One region of the Arthrobacter sp. efr-133-TYG-120 genome, then DNA from elsewhere that is predicted to be linked to it. Evidence: predicted binding sites of a transcription regulator. Region 1 holds the regulator's gene; the other holds the start of a gene.
The links. Region 1 encodes HrcA, which represses chaperone genes, less so after heat shock. Its sites were predicted from a motif close to TTNGCACTCGNNNNNNNCGAGTGCNAA; they were not measured.
Positions count from the first base shown of each region.

Region 2: a site for HrcA is predicted at 2,787-2,813, ahead of groL (chaperonin GroEL). Genes of this name have one in related genera too.

Region 1 covers NZ_JARVRI010000010.1:7,331-15,538, forward strand. Annotated here, with positions in the region: gene lepA (translation elongation factor 4) at 1-63, shown strand, start outside; gene hemW (radical SAM family heme chaperone HemW) at 127-1,356, shown strand; gene QRN51_RS05725 (DUF4870 domain-containing protein) at 1,414-1,827, opposite strand; gene QRN51_RS05730 (DUF3097 family protein) at 1,931-2,788, opposite strand; gene hrcA (heat-inducible transcriptional repressor HrcA) at 2,969-3,982, shown strand; gene dnaJ (molecular chaperone DnaJ) at 4,050-5,180, shown strand; gene QRN51_RS05745 (16S rRNA (uracil(1498)-N(3))-methyltransferase) at 5,183-5,959, shown strand; gene QRN51_RS05750 (GerMN domain-containing protein) at 5,991-6,878, opposite strand; gene QRN51_RS05755 (PhoH family protein) at 7,301-8,208, shown strand, end outside.
Region 2 covers NZ_JARVRI010000014.1:232,789-240,996, reverse strand. Annotated here, with positions in the region: gene QRN51_RS09385 (ribonuclease HI family protein) at 1-781, opposite strand, end outside; gene groL (chaperonin GroEL) at 947-2,575, opposite strand; gene QRN51_RS09375 (ABC transporter substrate-binding protein) at 2,871-4,127, opposite strand; gene QRN51_RS09370 (cold-shock protein) at 4,223-4,426, opposite strand; gene QRN51_RS09365 (LytR C-terminal domain-containing protein) at 4,566-5,189, opposite strand; gene QRN51_RS09360 (DUF3263 domain-containing protein) at 5,239-5,574, opposite strand; gene QRN51_RS09355 (uracil-DNA glycosylase) at 5,711-6,478, shown strand; gene QRN51_RS09350 (siderophore-interacting protein) at 6,494-7,333, shown strand; gene QRN51_RS09345 (threonine/serine exporter family protein) at 7,368-8,208, opposite strand, start outside.

The DNA.
Region 1 (8,208 bases):
CCACAGGAAGCATTCATCGCAGCGCTGACCACCGACGAATCCAAGGACAAGGCCAAGAAGTAATGCGGCTGTCCGCCCGGAACACTGCGGTACAGGCGGGCACAGAACGGCCCCGGAGGGAGTTCCGTGCCTAGCGTTCTTCCCCTTGGGGATCCGGCACCTGCGGACGGCATCTTGCCTCCGCAGGTGCTCGACGGCGTCGTTTCGCGCAAGTTTGGACTGTACGTCCACATACCTTTCTGTGCCGTGCGTTGCGGATACTGCGATTTCAACACCTACACCGCCACTGAGCTTGGCGGCGGCGCCTCCCAGGACGCCTACGCGTCCACTGCCATTTCGGAAGTGGAGTTCGCCGTCCGGGCCATGGAAGCCTCCGGGCTGCCGCAGCGGCCCCTGAGCACGGTGTTCTTCGGCGGCGGCACGCCGACCCTCCTGCCTGCTGAAGATCTCGCACGCATCCTGACGGCCGCCGTCGGGCACTGGGGACTGGAAGCCGGAGCCGAAGTCACCACTGAAGCGAATCCGGACTCCGTGACGCCGGAGTCCCTCCAGCTGCTCGCGGATGCCGGCTTTACGCGGATTTCCTTCGGCATGCAGTCGGCAGTCCCTCACGTGCTCAAGGTCCTGGACCGTACACACACACCCAGCCGCGTCCCCTTGGTGGTCCAATGGGCGCGCGACGCCGGTCTTGCCGTGAGCCTCGACCTCATCTACGGCACTCCCGGCGAGTCGATGGCTGATTGGCAGATCTCCCTGGAGACTGCCTTGTCCTACAGTCCGGACCACATCAGCGCCTACGCGCTGATTGTGGAAGAAGGCACCAAGCTGGCGGCACAGATCCGGCGCGGCGAGGTTCCCGGGATCGACGACGACGACCACGCCGCGAAGTACGAACTCGCCGATCAGCTGATCAGCGCCGCCGGTCTGGACTGGTACGAGGTCAGCAATTGGTCCCGTACGCCCGAACAGGCGTGCAAACACAACCTTGCCTACTGGCGGGGAGACGACTGGTGGGGCATCGGACCCGGTGCGCATTCCCACATGGGCGGCGTCCGCTGGTGGAACGTCAAGCACCCCACCGCCTATGCCAACAGACTCGGTAGCGGGGCCTCGCCGGCCGCTGGACGGGAAACGCTCGACGCCGGAACCCGGGAAGTGGAACGCATCATGCTGGAGGCGCGCCTCGGCACCGGGCTTCAAGTCGACGCGCTCGACAAGGTGGGCCGCCACGCCGTTGCAGGCCTCATTGCCGACGGCCTGGTTGAACCCGCAGCGGCCTTCCAGGGACGGCTGGTCCTGACCCTCAAGGGCCGGCTACTCGCCGATGCCGTGGTCCGCCGGATCCTTCCGGACTAGCGGCAGGCGTCAGCGCCCGGAGCGGGAGGCTACATAGGCATCCGCCGCGAGGACCGGCTACTTGATCCAGCGCAGGTTGAAGCGGTAGCGGTGCGGCTGACCGTGGTTGACGCGGATTCCGGCCGACACCGAGAAGCAGGTCACTGCGACCCAAATCGCCGTGGCCAAAACCGCGAACAGGTTTCCCACCACCGGGAGCAGGACCAGGATGTTTGCGAGTACTGCGGCAATCGTCGGAGGCAAAGTGAAGTTGAGCGCTTCCTTGGATTCCTGGGCCGTGAACGGGCCACGCTCGCGGAAGATCAGGTAGATCAGGAGCGAAGGCACGCAGCCGAGGATTCCTCCAAAGTGCGCCAGGGTTGCCCACTGCCGGTCTTCCGAGGCAGTCAAGGGCAGCGCGTTGGCAGGAACGCCGTGGTACTGGGACTGGCCCGAGGTGCCGTCCCGATCGTCAGGAGCGTTGTCTGCCACAGTTTCTTCCTTCGAGTGTCTATCGGTGCAGTGTTGCTGTCCCAGAATACTTGCTTGGCACGCGGTCAGCCGACCAACTGCTGTCCCCTACGCAGGTAATTCATCACGGAACGGTCAGGAAATCGATCACTTCCTCCACGCGACCCAGCAGAGACGCCTCCAAATCGGCGTAGCTGTGGACGGCGCCCAGCAGCTTCTGCCAACCCAGTCCGATGTCCTCGGCCGTTTCATGCGGCCAGCCGAACGCCTTCAGGATCCCGGTCTTCCAATCCGTGCCCCGCGCGATGGTCGGCCATTGCTCGATCCCCAACACCTTGGGCCGGATTGCCTGCCAGACGTCCACGTAGGGGTGTCCCACGATCAAGACGTTTCCCGCGGCGCCCGGCAGCATCATGGCGTCGGCAGCAATCCGCGACTCCTTCGAATCCGGGACCAAGTGGTCCACAAGGATCCCGAGACGGCGGCCCGGGCCCGGGGAGAATGCGGCTATTGCCGCCTTGAGATCGTCCACGCCATGCAACGGCTCGACGACGATACCCTCCACCCGGAGGTCATCTCCCCACACCTTTTCCACAAGTTCGGCGTCGTGCTTACCTTCCACCCATATCCGGCTCGCCTTGGCGACTTGGGCCCGCTGGCCGGCGACTCGGACGGATCCTGATGCTGTCCTGCCTGCTGGCGCCGCCCCCTTGGCGGCGGCCGGGCGTGGGGCAGGCGGCAGGAGCTTCACTGCTTGTCCCTCCAGCAGGAATCCGAAGCCAAGCCGGAACGACTTGGCTTTTCCCCGCCGATCCTCCAGCACCACAATGTGCATGCCTCCGGACTTCTCCACCCTGGTCACGGCCCCGACCCAGCCGGACTGGACGTCTTCGAGAACCATTCCGCGTTCAACAGGAACCTCAGGCAGTTGCCGTTTGGCAGGCGAGGAGAGGTCTTGCGGGCCCCAATTGTCGTAAGACACGGTCTTCACACCACTTTGCGCTAGGGGATCGGTCACGGTCCGTGGCGTTGCGCAGGACCGCGCGGGAATCATGTTCGCCGCGAGCGGTACCAATGCTAACAACGAGGTGGCTCATACTAGACTTGTTAGCACTTGGGCATGTTGAGTGCTAACTGTTGAAATGTTGATTGGAGGTGGGCAGTGAGCGAACCACGCAAGCTTGAAGTGTTACGCGCCATCGTGGAGGACTACGTTCACTCCCGCGAGCCGGTCGGTTCCAAAGCCTTGGTTGAACGGCACCATCTGGGAGTGTCGAGCGCAACCATCCGCAATGACATGGCCCTCTTGGAAGAAGAAGGCCTCATTGCCGCACCGCACACGAGCGCCGGCCGCATTCCCACGGACAAAGGTTATCGCCTGTTCGTCGACCGTATTTCCGAGGTCAAACCACTTTCGGCCGCCGAGCGCCGGGCCATCCACTCCTTGCTTGAGGGACCTGACGACGTCGAGGACATCCTTGAGCGCACCGTCCGGCTCCTCTCGCAACTGACCAACCAGGTCGCCGTCGTGCAGTATCCGCACCTGAGCCGCGCGCGCGTCCGGCACATTGAGTTTGTCCTTTTGGCACCGCGCCAGGTCCTGGTGGTGTTGATCGCCGATTCGGGCAAGGTGGAACAGGGCGTTGTGCACGCAGCGACGGACACCGCTGACGACGAACTCATGGCCTTGCGGGCGCGATTCCTTGGAAGCATCGCCGGCTCCCAGCTCGACCTCATGCCGCAAGTGCTGCCATCGGTGGTTGCCCTGTGCCCGCCGGCGCTTCGGAACCTTGCCGGCGCCCTTGCCCACGGCCTGGAAAGGCTTGCCGAGCGGAGCCGCGACGAACGCATGGTCATGGCAGGCACGGCAAACCTGGCCCGCTCCAACGTGGACTTCCCGCTGAGCATCGGTCCGGTCCTCGAAGCGCTTGAGGAACAGGTGGTCATGTTGCGGCTTTTGTCCGACATGGCGGAAGACCCCCGGGGCGTCACGGTGAGTATCGGCCGCGAAAACCCCTACGACGGCCTCTCCGAGGCTTCGGTGGTTGCCACGGGCTACGGTCCGGGCAGCAGTGCCAAGATCGGCATTCTTGGACCCACCCGCATGGACTATCCCAACACCATGGCGGCCGTCCGTGCCGTCGCACGCTACCTTTCCCGCATTCTGGGCGGCTGACGGCCTCGGCTGGAAACCGCCCCGCAAGAAACGCAGTGGAACCGTAAACAAGGAAGAGATACCGACTTTGAGCAGTCACTATGACGTTCTGGGCGTCTCGCCGGAAGCAACCGGCGAGGAGATCAAGAAGGCCTACCGCAAACTCGCACGTAAGCTGCACCCCGATGTGAACCCCGGGGCCGGCGCTGCAGAGGAATTCAAGGCGGTGACCCACGCTTACGAGGTCCTCTCCGACCCACAGAAGCGCCGCGTCTACGACGCCACCGGCAACGAGAACGGGACCGACAACGGTTTCGGCGGCGGCTACGCGGGCCAGGGATTCGCCTTCCAGGACATCTTCGACACCTTCTTCGGCGGAGGAGGTGGCGGCATGCAAGGCCCCGCATCACGCATGCGCCGCGGGCAGGACGCCTTGATCAGTGTCCGCATCGACTTGCGCGAAGCCGTCTTCGGTGTCAACAAAAAGCTCGAAGTGGACACTGCAGTCATCTGTCCCACGTGCGAAGGCTCATGCTGCCGACCGGGCACCCACCCGGAACGCTGCGACATCTGTGGCGGCTCGGGCCAGGTCCAGCGGGCCGTGCGCTCGATCCTCGGCCAGGTCATGACCGCCGCGCCGTGTGGATCATGCGAAGGTTTCGGCTCGATCATCAAGGATCCCTGTAATGAGTGCAACGGCCAGGGCCGCATCCGCAGCCGCCGTTCACTGACCGTCAAGGTGCCTGGCGGCGTCGCTACCGGGACCCGCATCCAGCTGTCGTCGCAAGGCGAAGCAGGCCCCGCAGGCGGGCCTCCCGGCGACCTCTACGTGGAGATCCGGGTCAACAGCGACTCCACCTACATCCGCGAAGGCGACGACCTCCACGCCACGCTGAGCGTCCCCATGACCGCCGCGGCGCTGGGTACCGAGCTCCAGCTTGAGACTTTCGACGGTCCCCAGGAAATCGACGTCAAGTCCGGCACGCAGTCCGGCGAAGTCATCACCCTGCGCGGGCTGGGCGTCACCCATCTCCGCGGCTACGGCAGGGGAGACCTCAAGGTGCACCTTCACGTTGAGACGCCCGGCAAGCTCGACGCCGCACAGGAAGACCTGCTTCGCCAACTGGCCAAGTTGCGCGGGGAGCAGTTCACCGAAGGCAAGCTTGTGGCCAGTGGAGGTATGTTCGCGAAGCTGCGGGACAAGCTCGGTAACCTGTAGCGGTGAGCAACCCCGTATTCTTCACAGCTGCCGGATCGCTTGATGGGCTCGGCCCTGGCGACTCTTTCATGCTTGACGGCGCCGAAGCCAGGCATGCAGTCACCGTCAAGCGCCTGGAAATCGGCGAAGCCGTCGATATCGCCGACGGTGCCGGCAAACGGCTCACGGGCACCGTGGCCGAATCCGGGCAGGGAACCCTGACGGTCCTTGCCTCCGCCGTCCAGGAGGAACACCAGCCAGCCGTACGGCTCGTGTTGGTCCAGGCCCTCGCGAAGGGCGACCGGGACGAGCTCGCCGTCGAAACGGCAACGGAACTCGGGATCGACGCCGTCGTGCCCTGGCAGGCGGAACGTTCCATCGTGCGCTGGAAGGGTGACCGGGCGGCAAAAGCCCACGCGAAATGGCAATCTGTCGCCACGGCAGCCGCCAAGCAGGCGCGGCGCGCGTGGATTCCCGAGGTGCGTGCCGCCGTCGACGGCTCCGGCCTGGCTGCGGCCGTTGCCGCCGCCGATCTGGCGATCATCCTGCACGAGGACGCGAAACGTCCGCTGCGGGAGGTCCTGGAGAAGTGGCACGGCGGGGTTTCCGACGCCGATGCCGGGGCTGGGCGGGAAGTGCTGCTCATTGTCGGCCCAGAGGGCGGCATTTCACCGCGCGAAGTGACGAAACTCAGCGACGTCGGCGCCGTCACCGCGCTCTTGGGCCACCACGTGCTTCGCTCGTCGACGGCGGGTCCTGCCGCCGTCGTGCTCGCCAGTGACATCCTGGGGCGCTGGTAGCCCGCAGCACGTCCTAGATCAGCGGACGTCCTCAGCGAACGGTGAAAGTACGGGTATCAGTCGCGATGTCCGCGTCGTTGGGTCCCATCAAGGAGACCCGCAATTCGTAGCGGCCCGCTCCGAGCCCCACTGTGAAGCTGAAGGTTCCACCCTGTCCCGGAACGGTCGAGGCAGTGACCTGCCCGGCGAGGTACGAGGACTTGTCGCCGTTTGAGTTCTCGCGAAGGATTTGCCAATGCAGCTTCTTCGAGGGGTCCGTGCTTCGGCCGTTGAACTTGACCGGACCGGAAGGCAAGGTCAGGTCCTCCTGCGGGTCGATGATCCACACCGGCGCCACCATGGAGGCGTCGCGCACCATCGGATCGCCGAGTTTGACCTGGCCGAATGCCATGTAGTCCGTGTGCCCGTCAACCAGGATGGTCACCTTGATCTGCTGTCCTGAATCGATCAGGCCCGAACTTGCGGCCGCAGCGGTAGCGGTATAGACGAGTTCCTGGACCGCCCGCTGTGCCATCCCGGCATCGAGATTGGAGTTGAACGCGTCGCGGGAAACATCGACCGTGACCACGTTCTTACCGGAAATCGAGGTCGCCAGGCTGCCAGGGTTCTGCCAGGGAGTGAAGAAATCGTGATCCAGAGGCTTCTGGGACATCATGATCCGCAGCGCCGTGGTGATGGGGTTCTCGTTGCCTGGGTTGTCACGGAATTCGCGGTACAGGAAGGTGTCCGTGTCGCTGCGCCCGATCCAGTACACGGGGATCTTGTTGGAGGCCTGGGTCGTTTCGAGCGGAGCATTGCTGTCGGGGGCCGTCTGCAGGGCAGCGGTCGGGGTGGGGACCGGCGTCGTGGATCCCTGTCCAGTGCGATCGGCAATGCATCCCGACAGGAACAAGGCAGCCGTCAAGGCGGTCACAAGCATCGCGGAACGTTTCCGGATGCGTGTGCCGTGAGGGGTGACGGCTGGCCTGGTGATTTTGGATTCCTGATCGTGTTCGGCCGCTGTAGCGCGGGGGAGTCATGCGCCCGGCGGCCGGGCACAGGGGCATTTTTGCCCATGAATCAGCTTGTCATAGTCTCCGGGGCCCCGGCTGGCGTTTCGATACCCGGGCGGACAACTGCAATCCGATTGATACGAGGTCGATGCCGAGTTGATACCAAAGCGGCACGAATCCGCCGTCCGCAGCCCCGCCGGGCACGGTCCGGACCCATCCCGGAGACTGGCTGGCGTAGGATTGAAAGCAATCCGAGGCCCACGATCCTGCGCCCATCCAGCAGACGGACATCGGAGAAAATCGATGGACATCACCAAGCCCGAGGAGCACAGGCCGCGAGGCCAGCACTATGACAGAATCATTGAACGGGCGGCCCAAGGCCGGCAGCGTTGAGACAGGTCCGGCCGAGTTTCCCCACTCTGTCCCGGGCGCCCGGACGGAAGTTGTCATCTTCGACAACTCGGATCAGATGGTTCAGACCCTTGGCAGCCATGACGAGGCCTTGCGCTACATCGAAGCCCAGTTCCCCGGCGTCGACTTCCACGTGCGCGGCAACGAGCTCTCCTTCAGCGGACCGTCAAGCGACGTTCCCAGGATCATGCGCCTTCTGGAGGAAGTCCGTGGCCTGGTCGGCAAGGGGACAGTCATCACCCCGGACGTGCTCCAGCAGCTTGTTTCCTTGTTGCGGAGCCAATCGCTGCAAAACCCCGTGGAAATCCTGACCCACAACATCCTTTCGAGCCGCGGGCGCACCATTCGGCCCAAGACGCTCAATCAGAAGAACTATGTCGATGCCATAGATGACAACACCGTCATCTTCGGGATCGGCCCTGCGGGCACCGGCAAGACGTACCTGGCGATGGCCAAAGCCGTCCAGGCACTGCAGCTCAAGGAAGTCAGCCGCATCATCCTCACGAGGCCCGCCGTTGAAGCAGGTGAGCGCCTCGGGTTCCTGCCGGGAACGTTGAGCGACAAGATCGACCCCTACCTGCGTCCTTTGTACGATGCTTTGCACGACATGATGGATCCGGAATCGATTCCGCGGCTCATGGCTGCCGGGACCATTGAGGTAGCACCGCTTGCGTACATGCGCGGCCGCACGCTCAACGACGCGTTCATCATCCTCGATGAGGCGCAAAACACCACGGCGGAACAGATGAAGATGTTCCTGACCCGTTTGGGCTTCGGATCCAAGATGGTTGTCACGGGGGATATCACCCAGGTGGATTTGCCCTTCGGCGCCACTTCCGGGCTGCG
Region 2 (8,208 bases), on a different contig from region 1:
CCGTTTCCTCGTCCGAGCGTCCGCCGGCCTGGCCAAGGACCCCTTCGTCGTCGCCGGCGAGCAAAGTGGGCTCGATGAACGTCTCCTGCTCCGTGAACGCCCCCGCCGCGTTCGGCAAGGACGACCCGGTTGGGAGGTCCTGACCGCCGAACAACGTGAGGTCTTCATCCTCGGCATCCGCGTCGTCGTGGTCGTCGTCGAAAAGCGAGGGCGCCTCCATAGGCGCTGTACGGGCTGACGGCGTGCCGACTGATGGTGTGCCGACTGATGGTGTGCCGACTGACAGCGTGCGGGACAAGGACCGTGCGGCTTCAGCTCCCGGATAGCCCGGCCCGGCAGGCGCGGCTATTCCCTGCTGGAACGCTGTGGCGACCGCACGCGCGCGATCGTCGGCCGCCTCGTTGAGGTCGTGGCCGGCATGGCCTTTGACCCACTCGAACGAGTACTTGCGGCCGACAATAGCCTGGTCGATGTCCTTGAGGAGATCGACGTTCAAGACGGGCTTCCCGTCCGCTTTGCGCCAGCCCTTGCGCTTCCATCCCGGCATCCACTTGGTGATGCAATTGATGACGTACTGGCTGTCGCAGAGAATCTTCAGCTCTTCATCGGGAACATGTGCCGTGGACCGGAAGAGGTCCAGCACCGCCATGAGCTCGCCCTGGTTGTTGGTTCCGTGCGGCCACCCCCCGGCCCTCCAGCAAGAGTCGTTCACGTACCAGGCCCAACCGGCAGGCCCGGGATTGCCGAGGGCAGAACCATCGGCGGCAGCAATAATCGTCATGGTTTCCATCCTGCCAGACCACCCCGACACTCCTTGACCCCAGAACTGAGCGAGCGTCCGCCCAAAACCCGACATACGTGAGCGAGCGTCGTTAAACGGCGACGACGGCCCCCACCTGAAGTGGGGACCGCCGTCGTGCGTGTGGCTGGTGGGCTACAGCGGGGGCTAGAAGCCGCCCATGCCGCCCATGTCGTCGCCGCCACCCATAGACGGAGCGTTCTTCTCCGGCTTGTCGGCAACAACGGCCTCGGTGGTCAGGAACAGACCAGCGATGGAGGCAGCGTTCTGGAGAGCCGAGCGGGTGACCTTTACGGGGTCGTTGACGCCGGCAGCCAGCAGGTCCTCGTAAACGCCGGTTGCAGCGTTCAGGCCGTGACCCGACGGCAGGCCGCGGACCTTGTCGATAACAACGCCCGGCTCGAGGCCAGCGTTGTAAGCGATCTGCTTGAGCGGAGCGTCGATGGCAACGCGGACGATGTTGGCGCCCGTTGCTTCGTCGCCTTCGAGCTGCAGGTTGGCGAATGCCTTGGCACCGGCCTGGATGAGGGCAACGCCACCACCGGCGACGATGCCTTCTTCAACGGCAGCCTTCGCGTTGCGGACTGCGTCCTCAATGCGGTGCTTGCGCTCCTTGAGCTCTACCTCGGTTGCGGCACCGGCCTTGATGACTGCAACGCCACCGGCCAGCTTGGCCAGGCGCTCCTGCAGCTTCTCGCGGTCGTAGTCGGAATCGGAGTTCTCGATCTCGGCACGGATCTGCGCCACGCGGCCGGCGATGGCGTCGGCGTCGCCGGCACCTTCGACGATGGTGGTCTCGTCCTTGGTGACAACAACCTTGCGGGCGTTGCCGAGCAGTTCGAGGGTTGCGTTCTCGAGGCTGAGGCCGACCTCCGAGGAGATGACCTGGCCACCGGTGAGGATGGCGATGTCGGCGAGCTGTGCCTTGCGGCGGTCACCGAAGCCCGGAGCCTTGACGGCAACGGACTTGAAGGTGCCACGGATCTTGTTGACGATCAGGGTGGCCAGGGCCTCACCCTCGATGTCTTCGGCGATGATCAGCAGCGGCTTGTTGGACTGCATGACCTTCTCCAGGACCGCAACGAGTTCCTTCACGTTGGAGATCTTGGAGTTGACGATCAGGATATACGGGTCTTCAAGGACCGTTTCCTGGCGCTCTGCGTCGGTGACGAAGTAAGCGGAGATGTAACCCTTGTCGAAGCGCATGCCTTCGGTGAGCTCAAGCTCCAGGCCGAAGGTGTTGGACTCCTCGACCGTGATGACGCCTTCCTTGCCGACCTTGTCCAGGGCTTCAGCAATGAGGTTACCGATTTCGGTGTCGCCGGCAGAGATGGAAGCCGTGGCTGCGATCTCTTCCTTGGTCTCGATCTCCTTGGCGGAGGCGAGCAGCTCGCGGATGACGGCGTCAACAGCCTTCTCGATGCCGCGCTTGAGGGACAGCGGGTCGGCGCCGGCAGCTACGTTGCGCAGGCCTTCCTTGACGAGGGCCTGGGCCAGGACGGTGGCGGTGGTGGTGCCGTCGCCAGCGACGTCGTCCGTCTTCTTGGCAACTTCCTTGACCAGCTCGGCGCCGATCTTCTCGTAAGGATCGTCCAGCTCGATCTCCTTGGCGATGGAAACACCATCGTTGGTGATCGTGGGGGCGCCCCACTTCTTTTCGAGGACGACGTTGCGTCCACGCGGGCCGAGGGTGACCTTGACGGCGTCGGCGAGGATGTTCAGACCCCGCTCGAGACCGCGGCGTGCCTCTTCATCAAATGCAATGATCTTGGCCATAACGGCGGTAGTCCTTTCGGGACAGTCGTTAAGAAGGTGCCTTCACTGCGGTGCCCGCGACGGACGATCCTTCACATTCGGCCTCTGTACGCCGCGTGCTCCGGATCTCACCCCAGCAAGGTTTTCTTTGTTCCCCCAGGCACCGCCACCATTCCACACGGCCGAAGCCGTGAAGGATTAGCAGTCAATGCCTGAGAGTGCTAATCAATAATTAGCACTCACCCGAGGAGAGTGCAAGCAGGAAGAGCCGGAAACTACTCGCCACGCCCAGGGAATTCGCTACGGGCACAAGCCGTCACGGAGTCCGGGAGGCCGTCTCTTTGCCACTGACCCGCGCAGTGTTGTCAGCCCCGTAGGTGAAGACCATGTAATTGGACGAGGTAACGTCCCCGTTGGCGTCGAACCCGATGGTGCCGGACTCGCCGTCGTAATCCGGGAGCTTGGCCCCCTTCAGCACCTCGACGCAGTCCTTGTATGAGGCACAAGACGTACGTTCTTTCGTTGCCGCATCGCCCGACGCCGGACGCACTCCGCCGGACACAGTGGTGAGCCAGGCCGCGATCGAGCCTCCCGCATCGTCGCCCGCCGTTGAGGCGGCAAGCGCCGCGAGGGTGACGGCGTCGTACGTCTCGGCAGCGTACGTCGTGTCCTTGAGCTTGGGGTCGATGCCCGTCAGCTCGGCTTGGAACTCCGCATTCGGGAAGACGCCCGGAAGAATTCCCCGCGCGCCGTCGAGGCCACCTGCACCGAGCGCGGTTCCGTATTGGCGGATCGCGCCGTCGCTCAAGATCAGGCTCTTGCCGCTCAGCCCCGCATTCAGGAGCTCAGCCAGGGCGCCTTGGGCGCCATCACGGGCAACCACGACGACGGCGTCCGGCGTACCGGACTTGATGCCCGCCGCGGCGGGAGCTGCTTTGCCTGCCGCGAATTCCTCGTTGGACACGGCGTCCATTCCGAGGCCGCGGGCAGCGTCCAGGACCGCTCCCGAGACGCGCGTACCGTAATCCCCGGCTTCGTGGAGGACCGAAATGCGCCTGGCGCCGGCGTCGCGGGCAAGCTTCGCCAGGACGCTGCCCTGTGCGGCATCAGCGGCAGACGTGCGGAAGTAGAAGCCGCCATTCTTGTAGCTGCTCAGCCCCGACGCCGTGTTCGCCGGCGAGATGAGCGGAATCCGGGCGGGAGAGAGCACATCGATCGCGGCGGGCGCATGGCTCGAATCGCTCGGCCCCACGACGACGTCTGCGTGGGCGGACATCAACGCCTTGGCTTGTGCAGCCGTGTCGGCGGTGAAGGCCGCCGCGCCGGCCCCTTGGCTAGCGCCACTGCCTTCACCGGCCGCCGTCGCCGGAAGCAACTCGACGGGACGGCCCTTGTATCCGCCGGCGTCGTTGATTTGTTTGACAGCCAACTTGGCGGCAGCCAGCTCGGACTCGTTGAGGAATGCGGAACCACCGGTATTGTCCAGGATCACGCCGATGCGCAGGACGCCGTCACCGCTCGGCGTAACCGAGGCAAGCCTGGCGTTGCCGACGGGGGCGGAACATCCGGCCACTCCAAGGGCCAAGGCTGCCGAAGCTGCAAGAAGAGAAACTACCCGGGACCGGCGCGCTCCGAGGGGCCAGGACAGCTCTGTTGCCGCAACACCCACTAGATAAGCCGCACGCTTTCTGCCTGCGGGCCCTTCTGGCCCTCGCCCAGTTCGAAGTCGACGCGTTGTCCTTCTTCGAGCGCACGGAAGCCATCCATCTGGATGGCGGACCAATGCACAAAGATGTCGTCACCGGACTCATCCACGGTGATGAATCCGTAGCCCTTTTCGGCATTGAACCATTTGACGGTTCCCAAAGCCATGATCCCCACACTTTCAACTAGCAGTGGCCGGCTTCCGGGATCTCCGGGCCAGCTCACAACTACTGTAACCACAGTCACGTTGCCGTAGCGCAACCTTGGGTGCGGGTGGCCGCAATGTTATTGAGGCGTAACCGAGTTGCTATTTGTAACCGGGGCCCAGAACCACAACCACGGGCTGCTGGAACTCCGCGCTGTCCACGAGGTTGGAAATGCCCAGCAATTTGCCGAGGGCTTCGGCATTGCCCTTCTGCGCCGCGCCTTTGTAGAAGACCGACGACGTCTGCTGGGGCATGCCGCCCCAATTTGCGACAGTGGACAACGGCCATCCTCCGCCTTGCACCATGCCGGCCACACGCGCAGCCAGGCCACCGGTGGTGGTGCCGTTGTAGACCGCTACTGCCGCCGTCTTGTCCAATGGCGCCGTGGTCGGCGTCGGCGTCGGCGTGCTGGACGGAGTGTCGCCCGGGCTCGGCTGGGTGGACGGCTGGCTGGATGCCTGCGCAGAGCTGTTCGCCGAAGGTGGCGCCGCGGCGCTTTGCTTGGAAGTGTCAGCGGTGACGACGGCTTGCGGCGTCGTCGACGAGGTGAAGCCAAGCTTCGGAAGGATCAGGAAGGCAACGAGTCCTACGGCAAGTGCGATGCCGCCCAGCAGCAGCACCGGCCACAGGGCCGGCCGGGAAGCAGACGCGACGAGCCTGTGGACACCTTGCCGCGATGAGCTCTGCGGGACACGGTCGAATTCATCCCGGGCAAATTTGGTCATGGTGAAGCCTTGTCCTTGCTGCTTGCTGGCTGGGGGATCAGCGGGTGCTCTATGCGTCGGAACCGAGACGGCGCGCTGTGCGGGCCCTCTGACGTGACATACGTAGTCTACGCAATCTCTTGACCAGCATAGGATCGTGCGCCAATGCTTCCTCGGTGTCTATGAGGGCATTGAGCAGCTGATAGTAGTGGGTCGCGGAGAGATCGAAGAGTTCCCGGACGGCCTGTTCCTTGGCCCCGGCGTACTTCCACCATTGCCTCTCCAGGGCGAGCATCTGCTGTTCACGCTCGCCGAGCGGCGAATCACTGCGGAGTCCGGCGGACAGGTCTTCGAGCACCAATCCAGTTGCTTCGGACGCCATGGGTTCCCGTGCGGGTTCTGCCACGACACACTCCTTCGACGCATTGACTGAAAAATGTCCCCCGCCCATGGTAACGGGCGAATAACACCGATGTCATTTGCCCCGCCGCCTTGAGGGCCGGCGCTTTCCCCCGGACCGCGAGGACAGGGACAATGGCTGGGTGGCAGGCGAAGAAGCGTTATTTGAGCTTGAATCCGAAGATCACTCCGCCGGGTTCGAGGCACTACCCGGAATGGCCTTGGAGGATCTCATGGCGCCGGACTGGGCGGGCGCGCTCTCCGGCATCGAGGACGAGTTGCGCTCGGTGCTCGCCTTCGTGGCGGCCGAGGCCGGCCGCGGAGCGCACGTGCTGCCTGCGGCGTCCAACATACTTCGTGCCTTCCGGCAGCCGCTGGCCGACGTGAAGGTGCTGATCCTGGGCCAGGACCCCTACCCGACGCCGGGACACGCCGTCGGGCTCTCTTTCGCGGTTTCCGGACAAACACGGCCCATCCCCCGCAGCCTCTCGAACATCTACCGGGAGATGGAAACCGATCTCGGGCTCCCGCCGCGGGTCCACGGCGATCTTTCGGCCTGGACGGGCCAAGGAGTACTCCTCCTGAACAGGGTGCTCAGCGTCGCGGCCGGTGCTGCCGGCTCGCACCGGGGCAAAGGCTGGGAGGCCATCACGACGGCGGCGGTCACCGCCGTCGCCCGCCGACGAAATGCTGCCGGGCAGCAGAGTCCGCTCGTCGCGATCCTGTGGGGCAAGGACGCTGAAGCCGTACAGCCGCTGCTTGAAGGCGCCCCCGTGATCTCCTCCGCCCATCCCAGCCCGCTCTCCGCGTCGCGGGGCTTCTTCGGCTCTCGCCCGTTCAGCCGCGCCAACGCCCTGCTCCGGATGCAAGGCGCGGATCCCGTCATCTGGGAGCTTCCACCGCTGCCCTAGCTTAGGCTTGCCTACATGACATCTTTGCCCGCCACGTCGTCTGCATCCCGCAATACCCGCCCCCAAGTGAACCTGACTGTGCTGCGCACGGAACAGCTTTCGCCCCACATGGTGCGGATCATTGCTGGTGGACCCGGATTTGCCGGTTATGCGAACAACGGCTTCGTGGACCGATATGTGAAGATCGTGTTCCCGCAGCCCGGCGTCGAGTATGAGTTGCCGCTGGATCTGTGGGCCATCCGCGACACCATGCCGCGCGAACAATGGCCGTACACCCGCACCTACACCGTCCGTTGGGTGGACGAAGCTGCGCAGGAACTGGCAATCGACTTCGTAGTCCACGGCGACGAAGGCCTTGCAGGCCCATGGGCCCTGGCGGCCCAGCCCGGCGACACACTTGTCTTCACGGGCCCCGGCGGCGCCTACAACCCGGCGCCCGACGCCGACTGGTACCTTTTCGCCGGCGACGACGCCGCGCTCCCGGCGATTGCCGCCGCGATCGAATCCCTGCCGGCCGACGCGAAGGGCCTTGCTTTCCTCGAAGTCGATAGCGACGCGGACATCCTTGATATCGCCGCTCCCGAGGGCGTGGAGCTGCGCTGGCTCCTTCGCTCCGGAGTCCCGGCCGGATCAAGCTCGATCCTGCTCGATGCCTTGGGCGAAGCCGAGTGGCTGCCCGGACGCGTAGACGTGTTTGCGCACGGTGAACGCGGCTACATGAAGGGCCTGCGCGACATCTTCTTCAAGCAGCGTGGGCTCGAGCGGTCCCAGGTATCGCTTTCCGGATACTGGGCCCAGGGGCGTGTGGAGGACGATTTCCAGGCGGAGAAGAAACTCCCTATCGGGCAGATCTAGCGGCCCTTACCGCTTGGCGGCCCAGCGGACGCGGCTAGCGCCGGCGTACGCGGCGGCGCTCGTTGCTGGCCAGTCCCTTGGTCAGTGGCCGGGCAAGGTTGTCCCCCAGCACGATTCCCGCGGCCACACCCAGCACGATTGCTCCGGCGTTGAGCATGCCTCCCGAACCCACCAGTACATCTGCTTCTTGCACCGTCAATACATACATGGAACGGAATATCTTCAGGCCCGGGAGCAGGATGAGGGCTGCCGGGACGGCGACCACGAGCTGCGGGGCTCCGAGCCTGAGCGCCACCATCCGCGCGAGCAGGCCGATGACCACGGCGGAAATCGCCGGCGAGAGCCGGTCTCCGAAACCAAGGCTGGAAGCCCCCCACAAGACGAAGTAACCCACCAAACCCACTGCCGCCGTCGGGAGCAGAAGTTTGAGCAGGGTCTGTTCGGTGATGCCGATGGCAATCACGGCTACGGCTATCAGGATGGCCTGGCCCCACAATGGATACGCCTCGGGGAATGTTTGCGTGACGTCGATCGCGACGCTGCCGATGAGGTCACCCACAACTACCGCGACGGCGATGCCCGCAACGATCGCGCCGAAGGTCAGGATCGTGGACAGGAATCGTCCGGCCGCAGTCACGGGGAATCCGTTGATGGCGTCTTGCACGGAAGAGACGAGCCGCCCGGTTGGCAACAGCAGGAGAATGCCGCCCGCCACGACGATGGACGGCGGGATGTCCGCCCCGGTCCAGTGGAGCATGAGCGCGATGAACGTGACCAGGAAGGAGCAGGCCGCTGTCACGAAGAAGTCGGGCGTGCGCCACTTGCCCAATTGCCGGGCCACGAGATTGACAAGCATGTTGGAGACGAAAGCCAGG